DNA from 2 places in the Microbacterium sp. HA-8 genome. Region 2 is predicted to be linked to the other one. Evidence: predicted binding sites of a transcription regulator. Region 2 holds the regulator's gene; the other holds the start of a gene.
The links. Region 2 encodes HspR, which represses chaperone genes until heat shock. Its sites were predicted from a motif close to AAGTTGAGTCNNNNNGACTCAACTT; they were not measured.

Region 1: AB2L57_RS06465 (ATP-dependent Clp protease ATP-binding subunit) is a predicted target of HspR. The motif match lies at 4,208-4,232, and genes of this name have one in related genera.

Annotation. Positions count from the first base shown of each region.
Region 1 is NZ_CP162025.1:1,342,625-1,350,021, forward strand. It holds gene nrdF (class 1b ribonucleoside-diphosphate reductase subunit beta) at 1-315, shown strand, start outside; gene AB2L57_RS06445 (class I SAM-dependent methyltransferase) at 657-1,820, opposite strand; gene AB2L57_RS06450 (EI24 domain-containing protein) at 1,931-2,758, opposite strand; gene AB2L57_RS06455 (DUF3817 domain-containing protein) at 2,802-3,266, shown strand; gene AB2L57_RS06460 (hypothetical protein) at 3,276-4,142, shown strand; gene AB2L57_RS06465 (ATP-dependent Clp protease ATP-binding subunit) at 4,248-6,899, shown strand; gene AB2L57_RS06470 (SDR family oxidoreductase) at 7,086-7,397, shown strand, end outside.
Region 2 is NZ_CP162025.1:3,515,426-3,522,822, reverse strand. It holds gene AB2L57_RS16830 (MFS transporter) at 1-236, opposite strand, end outside; gene dnaK (molecular chaperone DnaK) at 487-2,355, shown strand; gene AB2L57_RS16820 (nucleotide exchange factor GrpE) at 2,358-2,969, shown strand; gene AB2L57_RS16815 (DnaJ C-terminal domain-containing protein) at 2,985-3,989, shown strand; gene AB2L57_RS16810 (heat shock protein transcriptional repressor HspR) at 4,092-4,529, shown strand; gene AB2L57_RS16805 (DUF2252 domain-containing protein) at 4,573-5,952, opposite strand; gene AB2L57_RS16800 (LON peptidase substrate-binding domain-containing protein) at 5,990-6,619, opposite strand; gene AB2L57_RS16795 (hypothetical protein) at 6,669-7,262, opposite strand.

The DNA of each region.
Region 1 (7,397 bases), 1.6 Mb from region 2:
GACGACATCAAGGACTACACGTTCTCGCTGCTCTACGAGCTCTACGACAACGAGGTGCAGTACACGCAAGACCTCTACGACGGTGTCGGGCTGACCGAGGACGTCAAGAAGTTCCTGCACTACAACGCCAACAAGGCGCTGATGAACCTCGGCTACGAGGCGATGTTCCCCTCCTCGGTGACGAACGTGAACCCGGCGATCCTCGCCGCGCTCTCCCCGAATGCCGACGAGAACCACGACTTCTTCTCGGGGTCGGGCTCCTCGTACGTCATCGGCAAAGCCGTCGCGACCGAGGACGAGGACTGGGAGTTCTGAGCGGATCGGGCCGCGCGCGGCTCTGACAGACGAAGGGGTGGATGCTGCAGCATCCGCCCCTTCGTCGTGCGTGCGGGTCGGCCGCGTCCGGTGCCGGCCGGGACCGTTCGACGGCGGCGTTGACGGCAGCGTTGACGGCAGCCCGGCGGCGGCCCAGCGGCCGAACCCACACTTTTGCAGCGAACCCACTCTCGTCGGATGGTGGCTCGCTGCAAATTTGTGGGTTCGGCAGGGGCGGGCGGGGTCGGGCGGGTTCGGGCGGGTTCGCGCGGGGTCGGGCGGGGCTGGGCGGGGCAGCGCGGGTTCGGGCGGGGGCGGGCGGGCAGCGCGGGCCGAGCGCGTCAGCGGCGCGTGGAGGCCGTGACGGTGAACTTGGGGTTGCGGGCGATCTGCCGGGTCGGGCCGACGAGGCGCTCGAGCGCGGGGCGGTACTGCAGCGGCGAGTTGAAGACCGTCCAGAGTTCGCCGCCGGGCCGCAACACGCGCGCGGCATCGGCGAACAGGCGCGGCCCGAGACCCTCGTGGATCGCGGCCCCCGCATGAAACGGCGGGTTCAGCGTGATGAATGACGCACTCGCATCCGGCAGCGCCGAGAGCGCATCGTCGCGTTCGACCCGCACACGATCGGCCACGCCGTTCGCCTCGGCCGTCGCGCGGGCCGAGGCCACCGCGGCCGCGGACTGATCGCACGCATAAACGCGCAGGTCCGGATGCTGTCGTGCCAGCGCCGCGGCGACGACACCGGATCCGCAGGCGAGATCGATCGCCGCGTCGGCGCGCGCGCCGGCGATCCGGTCGGGCAGATTCTCCAGCAGCAGGCGCGTGCCGATGTCGATCGAGGTGCCCGCGAAGACGCCCCCGTACGCGCAGACGACGAGCCCCGCGTGCGTGGCGCGCCGAGGCTCGGGATCGTGGCCGTCGTACGGTCCGCGGGCGATCAGCACGCGGGACTTCTGGCGCGCGTGCGAGACATCGATCGCGTCGAATCTCTCGCTCAGCACGTCGTTCATCGCGAGCGCCATGTGCTTGACGCGCCGGCCGGCGTAGACGGCGACGTCGGGCGCGGCGTGTGCGGCGATGAGTGCGGCGGTGTCCCGCAGCTGATCGAGCGCGCGCGGCAGTCGCATCAGCACGATCCGGGCGTCGCGCACGAGTGCACCATCGAGCGGGTGAGAGGTGACCCGGCCCGCGAGCCCCAGCCGCTCGGCGTTGGCGATCAGTGCTCGCTCGCCGAGCAGGGCGTCCTGGTGTGCGCGGATCGCGCCGCCCACCGCGCGGACCGCGCCGCCGCCCGCCCCGCCCACAGCCGAGTCGCGCGAGTCCGCGGCCGCGCCGAGCGCGAGCGCGCCGTGCGTGTCGCCGATCACGACGATCTGCCCCGGATCTATGCCGACCCTCGCGGCGGCCGATTCGTCGAGGATCAGGCGGTCGGCAGCATCCCACGCCCGGAGGTCGGGGCCCTCGATGTCGGGCGCGCGGCGCAGATCATCGAGGTCGAGAGGCACCGCCCCACGCTACCGCCCGCCGATCAGGAGGATGTCCCACTTTCTGTCGCCCGGCGCAGCCGGAGGCGACAGAAAGTGGGACATGCAGAGGGCGCGCGGGGCCGGCGGGTTCAGGAGTCGCCGGGCTCGGCCACCCCGCCCACGCGGCCGGCTGCGCCCACCGCGCCGGGCGCCTCGAGCACCGACCGCGCGAGCAGCGTCGAGCCCGCGACGGCGGCCGGCATCGTCGCGACCGCGCCGAGCGGCACGAGAAAGCACAGCTGCGTCGCGACGCCGAAACCCAGCGCCCGCGCGCGGTGCCGGCGCAGCAGCATCCGGCGCTCATGACTCGGGATGCCGCGCGCAGAGAGTGCGCGTGAGGTCAGCTCGTCGGCGAGCAGCCACCCCGTGAGCGTCACACCCAGCACGGTTCCGAGCAGGCCGCCCACGAGCGGCACGAGTCCCACGAGCCCCGCCGCGATCGCCACGGCGACGCCCCGCGCAACGAGGGAGAGTGCATCGCCCACGCCGCGCCAGAAGCTGTACGCGGCATCGGGCACGTCGCCGCCCGAGTCGCGCTCGACTCCCCGCCAGATGCGGTCGTAGAACGGCTCGCCGACCACCAGCGTCAGCGCCGTGAACGACACCGCCACGATCACGAGTGCCGCCCCGAGCATCGCGGTGCCGGCGGCGATGCGGATCACGGTGACCCACAGCCCCGGCCATCCGTCGGCGAACGGTGTGATCGCCTCGGCGAGTACGGGCAGGTGCAGCGCGAGGGCCACCACCGCGCCGAGCAGCACGATGCCCACGAGCGCAGCGGGAATCAGGCCCAGAGCCATGAGGCCGCCCCGGCGCCGCCAGAACCCGAAACCGCGCCCCAGCATCGCCATCCCGGCCGCGAACTCCCGCATGAGGCCCAGCCTAAGCGCGCTCTCCTCGCGCGCGACGACCGTCACCCCCGCCGCTCCGTAGGCTTGGGGGCAGACCCGAAGGAGACCCGTGTTCCGCACCCCCCTGTCGCTGTTTCGCACCCTCGCGATCGCCGAGGCGATCTCGTGGACGCTCCTGATCACGGGGCTCATCCTTCGGGCGACCGCCGATCTGGCGATCGCCGTCACGATCGGCGGCGGCATCCACGGGTTCGTCTTTCTCGCCTACGGTGCGACGGCGGTTCTCGTGGCGAAGAACCAGCGCTGGGGTGCGGGGCCGACGGTCACCGCAATCGTCAGCGCGATCATCCCGTACGCGACGATCCCGACCGAGATCTGGCTGCACCGCACGCGTCGACTCGAGGGCGCGTGGCGTCTGCAGGCCACCGCAGACCCCCGCGACGCCGCCTGGCACGACCGGCTCATGCGATGGTTCCTGAACCGGCCCTGGATGCTGGGTGTCCTCCTCGCCGCGGCCGTCGTCGTGATCTTCGTCGCGCTGCTGATCATCGGCCCGCCCGGCGGACGAGAGTAGCGGCGGCGCATGAGGCTGCGGACGACATCCACGCAGCGCACGTACCGCTACGTGCGACTGAGCCTGATCGGCGCGGTCCTGCTGGTGGGTGTCTCCTTCGCCGCGGTGGCGGCGATCGACGGCGCTCCCACCTCGCTCAGCGCCGCGTTCTACACCCCGGGGCGCGACGTCTTCGTGGGCGCGATCTTCGCGGTCTCGCTCGCGCTCCTCGCCCTGTCGGGGCGCAGCCTCGAGCAGGCGCTCCTCGACTACGCGGCGATCCTCGCTCCCCTCATCGCCATCGTTCCGACGCCGCTGGCCGTGGGCGACGTGCCCGGGCTCGCGCGGGCGTGCCCCGACACCGCGCCATGCGTGCCGCCCGAGTTCCTCCCGGGCGTCGCGGTCGGCGTCGCCTCGCTCGTGCTGATCGGGATGCTGGGGCTCGTCGCCGCGATCGTCCTCGCGCGCGTGCAGCACACGCTCACGCGCGGGTTCGTGGTCGCCGTGTCGGGCGCGGCGGCGCTCATCCTGGGCATCGGCGCGTGGGCGCTGATCGACCCGCCCGGGTTCGTCCGCGGCGCGCACCTCCTCGCCGCGGTGACGTTCTTCGGGCTCATCGCCGCGGTCGCCTCGCTGGCGGCATTCGGCCCGTCGCGGGCGCGCTCGCGCGGCGGCATCCGGGTGCTGTACGCGGTCGTCGCCGTCGGGATCGTCGTGACAGTGACGGGACTGCTGCTCGTGATCGTGCTGACCCTCGGCGGGGTCGACGTCGCGGGCGCGGTCGGTGCGCCCCTGATCCTCATCGGTGAGGTCCTCGTCCTCGCACTGTTCGTGGTCTTCTGGATCGCTCAGACGATCGAGCTCTGGAGCGCGGCGGATCCCTCGCTCCGGGCCTGATCGGGGCACCTCGGAATACGCCGAGCATCTCTGCGTTGAGTTGATACGTCGAAACTCAACTTCTAAAGTTGACAAGGCATCACTCAAGTTAGATCAGGAGATTTCGTGTCCGACGACTTCACGCCCGAGACCGGCGACGGCGGCAACGCGTTCGACGACTTCCTCGCCCGCTACCTCGAGGGCGAGCGCGCCCGCGCCGCACGATCGATCGACCTCGCCCGGTTCCTCAGCGCCCGCACGCAGCAGATGCTGCAGCAGGCGGGTCGCTTCGCGCTCACCCGCGGTCAGCGCGAGCTCGACGCCCTGCACGTGCTGCGGATGCTGGTGACCGAGCAGCCCGCAAGCGACGCCGTGCGCCGGCTCGGCGTCGACCCCGGCGCGATCGCGCGGGCGGCCGAGGAGCGCCTGCCGGCAGCATCCACCCCCGCGCCGGTCGACGGCGCGGTCGTGACTGCTTCGGTGCAGCGCGCGCTGTTCCACGCCTTCCAGGTGGCGCGCGCCTCGGGCTCGACCTACGTCGATCCCGAGCACCTGTTCTTCGCGCTCGTGCTCGCGCAGGACACCCCCGCCGGCCAGATCCTCGCCGAGGCGGGTGTGACCGCGGACGCGCTCACCCACAACGCTCGCGAGACGATCGCGCCCGAAGCTCAGGGCGCCCCCGGGGACGAGGGGGCGGGCTCCGCCGTGACCCCGATGCTCGAGAAGTACGGGCTGGACCTCACCGCCCGCGCCCGCGAGGGCATGATCGACCCTGTCATCGGGCGCGCCGACGAGATCGAGCAGACGATCGAGATCCTCTCGCGACGCACGAAGAACAACCCCGTGCTGATCGGCGAGGCGGGCGTCGGCAAGACCGCGATCGTCGAGGGCCTCGCCCGCGCGATCGTCGAGGGCGCCGTTCCGGAGCAGCTGCGCGGCAAGCGCGTCGTCTCGCTCGACCTGCCCGCGATGCTCGCGGGTGCCCGGTACCGCGGCGACTTCGAAGAGCGTCTGACCGGCACGATGGACGAGATCGCCGCGCACGCCGACGAGCTCATCGTCTTCATCGACGAGGTGCACACCGTCGTCGGTGCGGGAGCCGGGGGCGAAGGAGCGATGGATGCCGGAAACATCCTCAAGCCGCGACTCGCCCGCGGCGAGCTGCACCTCGTCGGCGCGACAACGCTGAGGGAGTACCGCACGATCGAGAAGGACCCGGCGCTCGAGCGCCGCTTCCAGCCCGTGCGGGTGGGCGAGCCCTCGATCGAGGACGCCGTGCAGATCCTGCACGGGCTGCGCCCCGCGTATGAGGAGCACCACGCCGTGACGTACACCGACGATGCGCTCCGCGCCGCCGTCGAGCTGGCGGATCGGTACCTGCCCGATCGTGTGCTGCCCGACAAGGCGATCGACCTGATCGACCAGGCGGGCGCGCGGCTGCGCCTGCGCCTGGGCGCGGCGGTCGACGTGTCGGCGCTCATCGAGCGACTCGCGCAGCTGGAGGCCGACAAGAACGCCGCCGTGCGCGCCGAGCAGTACGAGGAGGCCTCGCGGGTGCGCGATGAGATGCGTCAGGTGCAGGAGCGCCTGGACACCGCGACCTCGGGGGCCCCTCCGACGGGCTCAGGGGCCGCGGGGGTGGGCTCGGTGACCGTGGGGACGGGCTCAGGGGCCGTGGGGACGGGCGCGGACGCTGTGGCGGCGGGCTCAGGGGCCGCGGGGCACGAAGCCGTCGTGGGTGAGCCCGAGATCGCCGCCGTGATCAGCCGGGCCACCGGCATCCCCGTGTCGAGGCTGACCGAGTCCGAACGCGAGCGCCTCGCCGATCTCGAGGGCGAGCTGCACGCGCGCGTCATCGGGCAGGATGATGCGGTCGCCGCCGTCGCCAAGGCCGTGCGCCGCAACCGCACGGGCATGGGCGATGCGCGTCGCCCGATCGGCTCGTTCCTGTTCCTCGGGCCGACCGGCGTCGGCAAGACGGAGCTGGCCAAGGCGCTCGCGGCGAGCGTGTTCGACGACGAGGGTGCGGTGATCCGCTTCGACATGAGCGAGTTCGGCGAGCGTCACACCGTCTCGCGGCTGGTCGGTGCCCCTCCGGGGTATGTCGGCTACGACGAGGCAGGTCAGCTCACCGAGCGTGTGCGCCGCAACCCTTACGCGGTCGTGCTGTTCGACGAGATCGAGAAGGCGCACCCGGACGTGTTCAACCTGCTGCTGCAGGTGCTCGACGACGGACGCCTGACCGACGGCCAGGGCCGCACGGTCGACTTCCGCAACACCGTGATCGTGATGACCTCCAACCTGGGCTCGGAGTTCCTCGCCTCCCGCGCCGGCGCGCTGGGATTCGTCGCCGACGGCGGCGGGGCGACCGGGTTCGGGTCAGAAGATGACCTGCGTGCGCGCGTGATGGGCAAGCTCCGTGAGGCGATGCGTCCGGAGTTCCTCAACCGCATCGACGAGATCGTGCTGTTCCGCAAGCTCGAACGCGTTCAGCTCCGGCGGATCGTGTCGCTCGTGCTCGACTCCACGCGGGCCAGGCTGCGCACGCGCGACGTCGACATCGAGGTCACTGAAGCCGCGATCGACTGGCTCGCCGAGCACGGCTACGAGCCCGAGTACGGCGCGCGGCCGCTGCGCCGGCTCGTGCAGCGCGAGGTCGATGACCGCGTCGCCGACCTCTTCGTCTCGGGCGCTCTCGCGGACGGGGGAGCGGTGCGGGTCGATGCCGGCGCCGACGGGCTGGCTGTGCACCCGGCATCCATCACCCTCGCCGCCTGAGCCGCCCGGCCGCTGCCGGGCCGTGCACAGCTGCGGACCGCACCCGCGACACGCCGGGCCGGGCTCGCTCCGCCCGGCGTGTCGTGCGCCCGCGTCCGCAGCTGTGCACACCCGGCACCGAGGGTGCGAGCGGCCGGGGTGTCAAGCCCGTGGCGAGTCGTCGCGGCGGCCCCTAGCGTCGAAGGCATGACCCCTACGACTGCTTTCGCTCCCACGCGCGCCATCGTGACGGCATCCGATTCGGGCATCGGTGCCGCGACCGCACTCGCCCTCGCCGCGGCGGGGATGGATGTCGGCGTCACCTGGCATTCGGACGAGGAGGGCGCCGAGGCGACGGCCGAGGGTGTGCGACGGCTGGGTCGTCGTGCCGCCGTCACGCGCTTCGACGCGACCGACCTGGACGCCGTCCCGGGGGTCGTGAACGGCCTCGCCGACGAACTCGGCGGGCTCGACGTCTTCGTCAACAACGCAGGTGGCGGCACCGGCGGCCCCTTTCTC
Region 2 (7,397 bases):
GAGGTGTCGGAGCGCTGCCCCGTCACCGGCGCCAGCAGCGCGATGAGCAGACCCGCCCCGGCGAGGGCCCAGCCCAGCTGCGCCTCGACCGTGCCTTCGGGGCCGAAGCTCGAGCTGGTGAGGTAGACGGTGAAGACGAAGGTCGTCACGACAGCGTTGAACGACGCCGAGCCCCAGTCCCAGAGTCCCCACGCGATGACGCGGCGGCGGCTGGTGCGGTCGGGGGCGTCGCTCATGTGCGGCACGGTATGGCCCTTCGGTGAACGGCGGGTGGCCCGGCGCCGCCGCGGCGCGGCGCGCGATCAGGCTATCGCTGCCGTCGCTCCAGAAAAGTTGAGCCCGTTCATATCAAGTTCATTTGACAGCTTCCCCGCCCCTGAGTACTGTTGAGTGCAGACGGCTCAACCTCGTGTCGAGTCGATCGCAGACTTCCGCAGAAACACCGAATCGGCAGCATCCCGCTGCGGTTCATACGAAGGAGAGACAATGCCCCGTGCAGTAGGAATCGACCTCGGCACCACGAACTCTGTCGTGAGCGTGCTCGAGGGCGGCGAGCCCAAGGTCATCGCGAACGCCGAGGGCCTGCGCACGACCCCGTCGGTCGTCGCATTCACCAAGGACGGCGAGGTGCTCGTCGGCGAGACCGCCAAGCGCCAGGCCGTCACCAACGTCGATCGCACCATCGCGAGCGTCAAGCGCCACATGGGCACCGACTGGACCTTCGCCGTCGACGACAAGAAGTGGACGCCGCAGGAGGTCTCGGCGCGCATCCTCGGCAAGCTCAAGCGCGACGCCGAGGAGTACCTCGGCGACACCGTGACGGATGCTGTCATCACGGTCCCCGCGTACTTCAACGACGCCGAGCGCCAGGCCACGAAGGAGGCCGGCGAGATCGCGGGTCTGAACGTGCTGCGCATCATCAACGAGCCCACCGCGGCCGCGCTCGCGTACGGCCTCGACAAGGGCAAGGAGGACGAGCTCATCCTCGTCTTCGACCTCGGTGGCGGAACCTTCGACGTCTCGCTGCTCGAGGTGGGCAAGGACGACGACTTCTCGACGATCCAGGTGCGCGCGACGGCCGGCGACAACCGCCTCGGCGGCGACGACTGGGACCAGCGTCTGGTCGACTACTTCATCACGCAGTTCAAGAACACGACCGGTGTCGACGTCTCGAAGGACAAGATCGCCCTGCAGCGCCTGAAGGAGGCCGCGGAGCAGGCGAAGAAGGAGCTCAGCTCCTCGATGTCGACGAGCGTCAACCTGCCGTACCTCTCGCTGACCGAGAACGGCCCGGTGTCGCTGTCCGAGACCGTGAGCCGCGCCAAGTTCGAGGACCTCACGAAGGACCTGCTCGATCGCACCAAGAAGCCGTTCGAGGACGTCATCCGCGAGGCCGGCATCAAGGTCGGCGACATCGACCACGTCGTGCTCGTGGGCGGTTCGACCCGCATGCCCGCCGTGGCCGAGCTCGTCAAGCGCGAGGCCGGCAAAGAGGCGAACAAGGGTGTCAACCCCGATGAGGTCGTCGCCGTGGGCGCCGCGCTCCAGGCCGGTGTGCTGAAGGGCGAACGCAAGGACGTCCTGCTCATCGACGTCACCCCCCTGAGCCTCGGCATCGAGACCAAGGGCGGCATCATGACGAAGCTCATCGAGCGCAACACGGCCATTCCCACCAAGCGCAGCGAGACCTTCACGACGGCCGACGACAACCAGCCGTCGGTGGCGATCCAGGTCTTCCAGGGCGAGCGCGAGTTCACCCGCGACAACAAGCCGCTCGGCACGTTCGAGCTGACCGGCATCGCGCCGGCGCCGCGGGGCATCCCGCAGGTCGAGGTCACCTTCGACATCGACGCGAACGGCATCGTGCACGTGTCCGCCAAGGACAAGGGCACCGGCAAGGAGCAGTCGATGACCATCACGGGCGGCTCGTCGCTGCCCAAGGAGGACATCGAGCGCATGGTGCGCGAGGCCGAGGAGCACGCCGCCGAAGACAAGAAGCGCCGCGAGTTCGCCGAGGTGCGCAACCAGGCCGAGACCCTCGCCTACTCGATCGACAAGCTGATCGCCGAGAACGCCGACAAGCTGCCCGAGGACGTCAAGACCGAGGTGCAGGGCGATGTCGACGCGCTCAAGACGGCGCTCGCCGGCGAGGACGATGAGGCCGTCAAGGCCGCGTTCGACAAGCTGAACGCCAGCCAGGGCAAGCTCGGCGAGGCGATCTACGCGTCGCAGGCCGCGCAGCAGGCTCCGGATGCCGGGGCCGACGCTCCGGCGGGCGACCAGGGCTCGCAGCCCTCGGCCGACGAGGACGTCGTCGACGCCGAGGTCATCGACGACGAGGACGAGAAGAAGTAACCATGGCAGACAAGGACGCAGACCAGCCGCAGGAGCCCGAGGTTCCCGACACTGGTGAGGCGACGTCCGCTGCCGCGGGGCCGGAGGAGAACTCCTCCGGCCCCGCGCCGCAGGCGGACGAGTCGCTCACCGTCGACGACATCCTCGGTGCGGCGCAGACCGACGACGCCGCGGCAGAGGACGCCGTCATCGCCGACCTGGAATCGGCGCTGCTGAGCGACCTCAAGCGCCTGCAGGCCGAGTACGCCAACTACCGGAGGCGCACCGAGGAGCAGCGCGAGCGCGAGATCGAGCGCGCCAAGGGCGAGGCCGTCAAGGGCCTGCTGCCCGTGCTCGACGACCTGGACCGCGCCGAGAAGCACGGTGATCTCGACGAGGGCACCCCGTTCGCGGCGATTGCGGTCAAGGTGCGCGGGGTCGCCGAGCGCCTGGGCGTGACCGCCTTCGGCGAGGCCGGCGAGGCCTTCGACCCGCAGCACCACGAGGCGATCTTCCAGCAGCCCATGCCGGGCACCACCGAGCCGACCGTGCTCGAGGTGGTCGAGGTCGGCTACCGCCTGGGTTCTGTCGAGCTGCGCCCCGCGAAGGTCGTGGTCGCCGCTCCGGCGGACTAGGCCGAGGAGGCGACGATGGCCAGTCAGGACTGGTTCGACAAGGACTTCTACAAGACGCTCGGCGTCTCGAAGGACGTCAGCGAGGGCGACCTCAAGAAGGCTTACCGCAAGCTCGCGCGCACCTACCACCCGGACTCCAATCAGGGTGATGCCAAGGCCGAGGCGACGTTCAAGGAGATCAGCGAGGCCTACTCCGTGCTCTCCGATGCCGAGCAGCGCAAGGAGTACGACCAGATCCGGGCGATGGGCTCGGGTGCCCGCTTCACGGCGGGCGGCACCGGCGGTGCCGGGGGTTTCGAGGATGTCTTCAGCATGTTCGGCCAGGGTCGCGGCGGTCGCCCGGGCCGGGGCCAGAGCGCGGAGGACTTCGACGACATCTTCTCGATGTTCAACCAGCAGCAGGGAGCCGGGTTCGGTTCGGGCCGGTTCGGTCAGCCCAGCGGCGGCTTCCGCGGCTTCGGCGGCCCCACGCGCGGCGCCGATGTGACGGCCCGCACGACGATCGACTTCCTCACCGCGACCAAGGGTGAGACGATCACCCTGCAGGGCGAGGACGGCCAGCCGTTCAAGGTCAAGATCCCGGCGGGTGTCTCGGACGGGCAGAAGATCCGACTGCGCGGCCGGGGACGCCCGTCGCCCGATGGTGGTGAGACCGGCGACATCGTCGTGCAGGTGGCCGTGCGCCCGCATCCCGTGTTCGTGCGTGACGGTCTCAATCTCCGGGTGACGGTTCCCGTCACCTTCACCGAGGCGGCGCTGGGCGCGACGATCGAGGTGCCCACGCTCGGCGGCGACCCCGTCAAGCTTCGGGTCGCGCCGGGCACCCCGTCGGGACGCGTGCTGCGGGTCAAGGGTCGCGGCGTGCAGACCGCGAAGGGCACCGGCGACCTGCTCGCCGAGGTGCAGGTGGCCGTGCCTTCGCACCTCGACGATGCGGCCCGCGAGGCGCTCGAGCGCTTCCACGAGCTGGAGCCGAAGGAGAACCCGCGCGCCGACCTGATGCAGAAGGCGCGCGGCTGAGATGACCGAGAACAGGACTCGCGCCCAGAACAGGACGAACACCGCTGATTCGGTCCTGTTCTCGGCGCTTCTCCTGTCTTCGGGACGCCGGGGGTGGATGTGATGGACGAGATCGACGAGGACGCCCCGATCTTCGCGATCGCGGTCGCCGCCGAGCTCTCCGGCATGCACCCGCAGACCCTGCGGCAGTACGACCGACTCGGACTCGTCGTGCCCGCCCGCACGCGTGGCGGATCGCGTCGGTACTCCACGCGACACGTGGAGCAGCTCCGCGAGGTCGCGAAGCTCTCGAGCGAGGGCGTGAGCCTTCCCGCGATCGCGCGGCTGCTGCTGCTCGAAGAGCAGGTGCACGACCTCACCCGCCGCGTGCGCGATCTCGAGCAGCAGCTGCAGGCCGAGCGGCAGGCGCGCCCCGGATCCCGTGTCTTCGCGGCCGGAGTGTCGGGGTCGGTGATCACCCTGCGCGCCGGCGCCCGGGTGCCGCGCGCGACCGACGTCGTGCTGTATCGGCCGCGGCATCCGCAGCCGCCGGCGGACTGAGAGCCTCGCCGCCGTTCGCTGAGCCCGGCGCGGGATGCTGCCCTCAGGCGGCCGCGACGAAGGCCCGGTAGTCGGCGAGCGAGAGCTCGGCATAGGCGTACGACCAGGTGACGACCGCCTCGGCCACCGCCCTGCCGCCGCCGACGTATCCCGCGACGACGGGTGCGTTCGGCGACTGCCCGTGAGCGCGCGCGAGCACGGTGGCGCAGGCATCCGCGTACCGGCGGAAGGGCGCCGCCTCCAGCGTCTCCATGTCGATGCCGCCCTTCATGTCGTGGAACTGCCGCACGTAGTAGTCGCGCTCGCCGTTGTAGCGGAAGTGCCCGAGGAACGGATCCGACACGGCCTGCAGGATGCGCTGCAGCGCGACGACACGCGCGCCCTCGCCGTGCGCCTCGACGTAGCGTGTGATCGCGGCGGGCTGGTGGATGCCGCCGTACTCGGAGAGGACGCTCTGCGTCGCCTGCTTCGACTGCAGCAGCAGCGCGTTGCCCTCGCCGTCATCGAACGCGGTCAGGTGACACCGGGTGCCGACGCTCCCGACGCCGACGACCCGCCGGGCGATGTCGCTGACCCCGTACTGCTGCAGCAGCATCCAGATGTCGACATTGACGGTGCGCAGGTAGGCGCCGATCAGCTCGTGCACCTGATCCTCGAGCTCGGGTTCGACGTGCGTCATCGTGGGCGGTCGCTCGAGGAAGCGCAGTCGCCCGTCGCCCGTGCGCTCGGTCAGCTTGCGGGCGGCGCGCTCCGCCGTGCGCTTCTCGGCGTCGCGCCGGGCCGCAGCGAGGACGGACCGAGACTCGTCGTCGAGCTGCGACTCGCCCGCGTCGGGGGAGAGGTGCTCGAAATAACGCTGGAGCGGACTGCGCCGCGAACCCGCGCGCAGGGCGGTCGCGTACGTGCGCACGGCGGAGGTCGCAGCATCCCGGATCACGCCGTCGGCGTGCCCGGCGGCCTGCCCCGCGATGACGATGCTCGTGACGAGGCGCTTGAGGTCCCACTCCCAGGGTGCCCAGGCGGCTTCGTCGAAGTCGTTGAGATCGAAGACCAGCGTGCGCTGCGGGCCGGCATAGAAGCCGAAGTTGGCGACGTGGGCGTCGCCGCACGAACCGACGAGGATGCCGGAATGCGGATCCTGCGAGAGGTCGGCCGCCATGATCGCGGCCGTGCCGCGGTAGAACGCGAACGGGCTCTGCGCCATCCGCTCGGTGCGGATGGGCAGCAGCTCCTGCAGGCGGTCGGCGTTCTGCCGGGCGAGGATGCCGAGCGGATCGCGCCCTCTGGTGGTCAGTCCCGCGAGCGCGTCGCGGGGCACGATCGATCGCGTCGACCGGCCCGCAGATGCGTGCATCTCCCGGCTGGGCAGGGGCGCCCACCCCGGGCGTCGGGGCAGCGTGTCGCGCTCGGCGGCTTCGGTCATGTGCACATCATCCCGCGCCTGCGCGCCCGCACGCGCGTCAGTCGTCGTCGATCTCGAGCGGTCCTGCGGTGAGACGGATCAGCTCGTCGGCCTCGGCGCAGAATCCCTGCAGGCGCTCGAGCAGCTCGGGCAGCGACGTGGAGCCCAGCAGCGCGTAACGATCGAGGGTCTGGATCGGCGCGATGCCCGCGAGCTGCCAGGCCGCGACGACCGGGTCGTCCGAGAGTTGTTCGTCGACCGACCACGGCACGTCGACGTATTCCGACGCCGTCGCGAGCAGGCGCCGCACGCATCTCTCGGCCTGGCGGTGCATGCCGGCGAGGTCATCCGACCAGGTCAGCGGGGGGATCTCCCGCACCTCGGCGCGGGGGTAGGGGTCATCGTCGAGCCAGCGCTCGACCTCGATGCGGCGCCCGCCCGTGGCGACCACCATGATCGAGGACTCGAGCTCGCGGTACCCGCGGACATGCGCGACCGTACCGCGCGAGAAGCGCTGGTCGCCGCCGCCCACCTCGGTGCCCCGCTCGATCAGCACGACGCCGAACTCCGCGTCGCCCGCCATGACATCGGCGAAGAGCGCGCGGTACCGCGGCTCGAAAATCCGCAGCGGCAACGGCATGCCCGGGATCAGCACCGATCCGAGCGGGAACATCGGCAGGGTCGCCATCCCCCCAGCGTGCCACCGGTTCGAGGGGGCAGGGGCGGTTCGGGCCGGATCAGGCCGGGTCGATGCGCAGCACGCCGGGCGCCTCGCCGACCTCGAGGTCGTCGATGAGGCGGATGCTGCGCGCGAGCTCGTCCAGGGGCGCGGTCACCGTGCCGAATCGCTCACGGTCACTGCACACGGCGTTGATGGTCACGAAGTGCGCGCCCGTGTCCCACGTGTAGGTCGCGAAGGGCGGCGTGCGCGGGTCCTTCGGCAGATCGATGACGAGACGCTCGCCCGCGCCGAGGTGGCGGCCGACGAACGTCTCGGTGTCGTCGTACTCCATCGGCATCATCGCGCGCGCGGCGCGCAGCTGCGACGTCGCCTCCTGCACCTGCGCCATGACCACGACGAGCTCCGGGTCGTCCTTCCACACCCACACGAGCACGCGCCCCGCGGCGCGGCGCATCAGCAGGGGCGCCGCCTGGCTCATCGCCCACGCCGCGAAGCCCGACCCGGGCCGCTCCGGCGCCCCCATCGCGCGACCGGCCTGGCCCAGCAGCATCCCGATCGCCGCTTTGCGGTGGCGGCGGCCCTTGAAGCCGAGCGATCCTGTCACGGGCACCCAGCGGGTGGTGTCGGCGTCGGCCTGCAGTCTCGGCATGAAACCAGGGTAGGCGGGATGCGGTCGCCGCACATCCGCGGATCGCCTCGCGCCTCGAGGGTCAGCGGGGGCCGCTCGGGTAGAGTGGCGACGCGCATGCACCACCCGTGCGACCCCCGTCCGCCGCACAGTTAG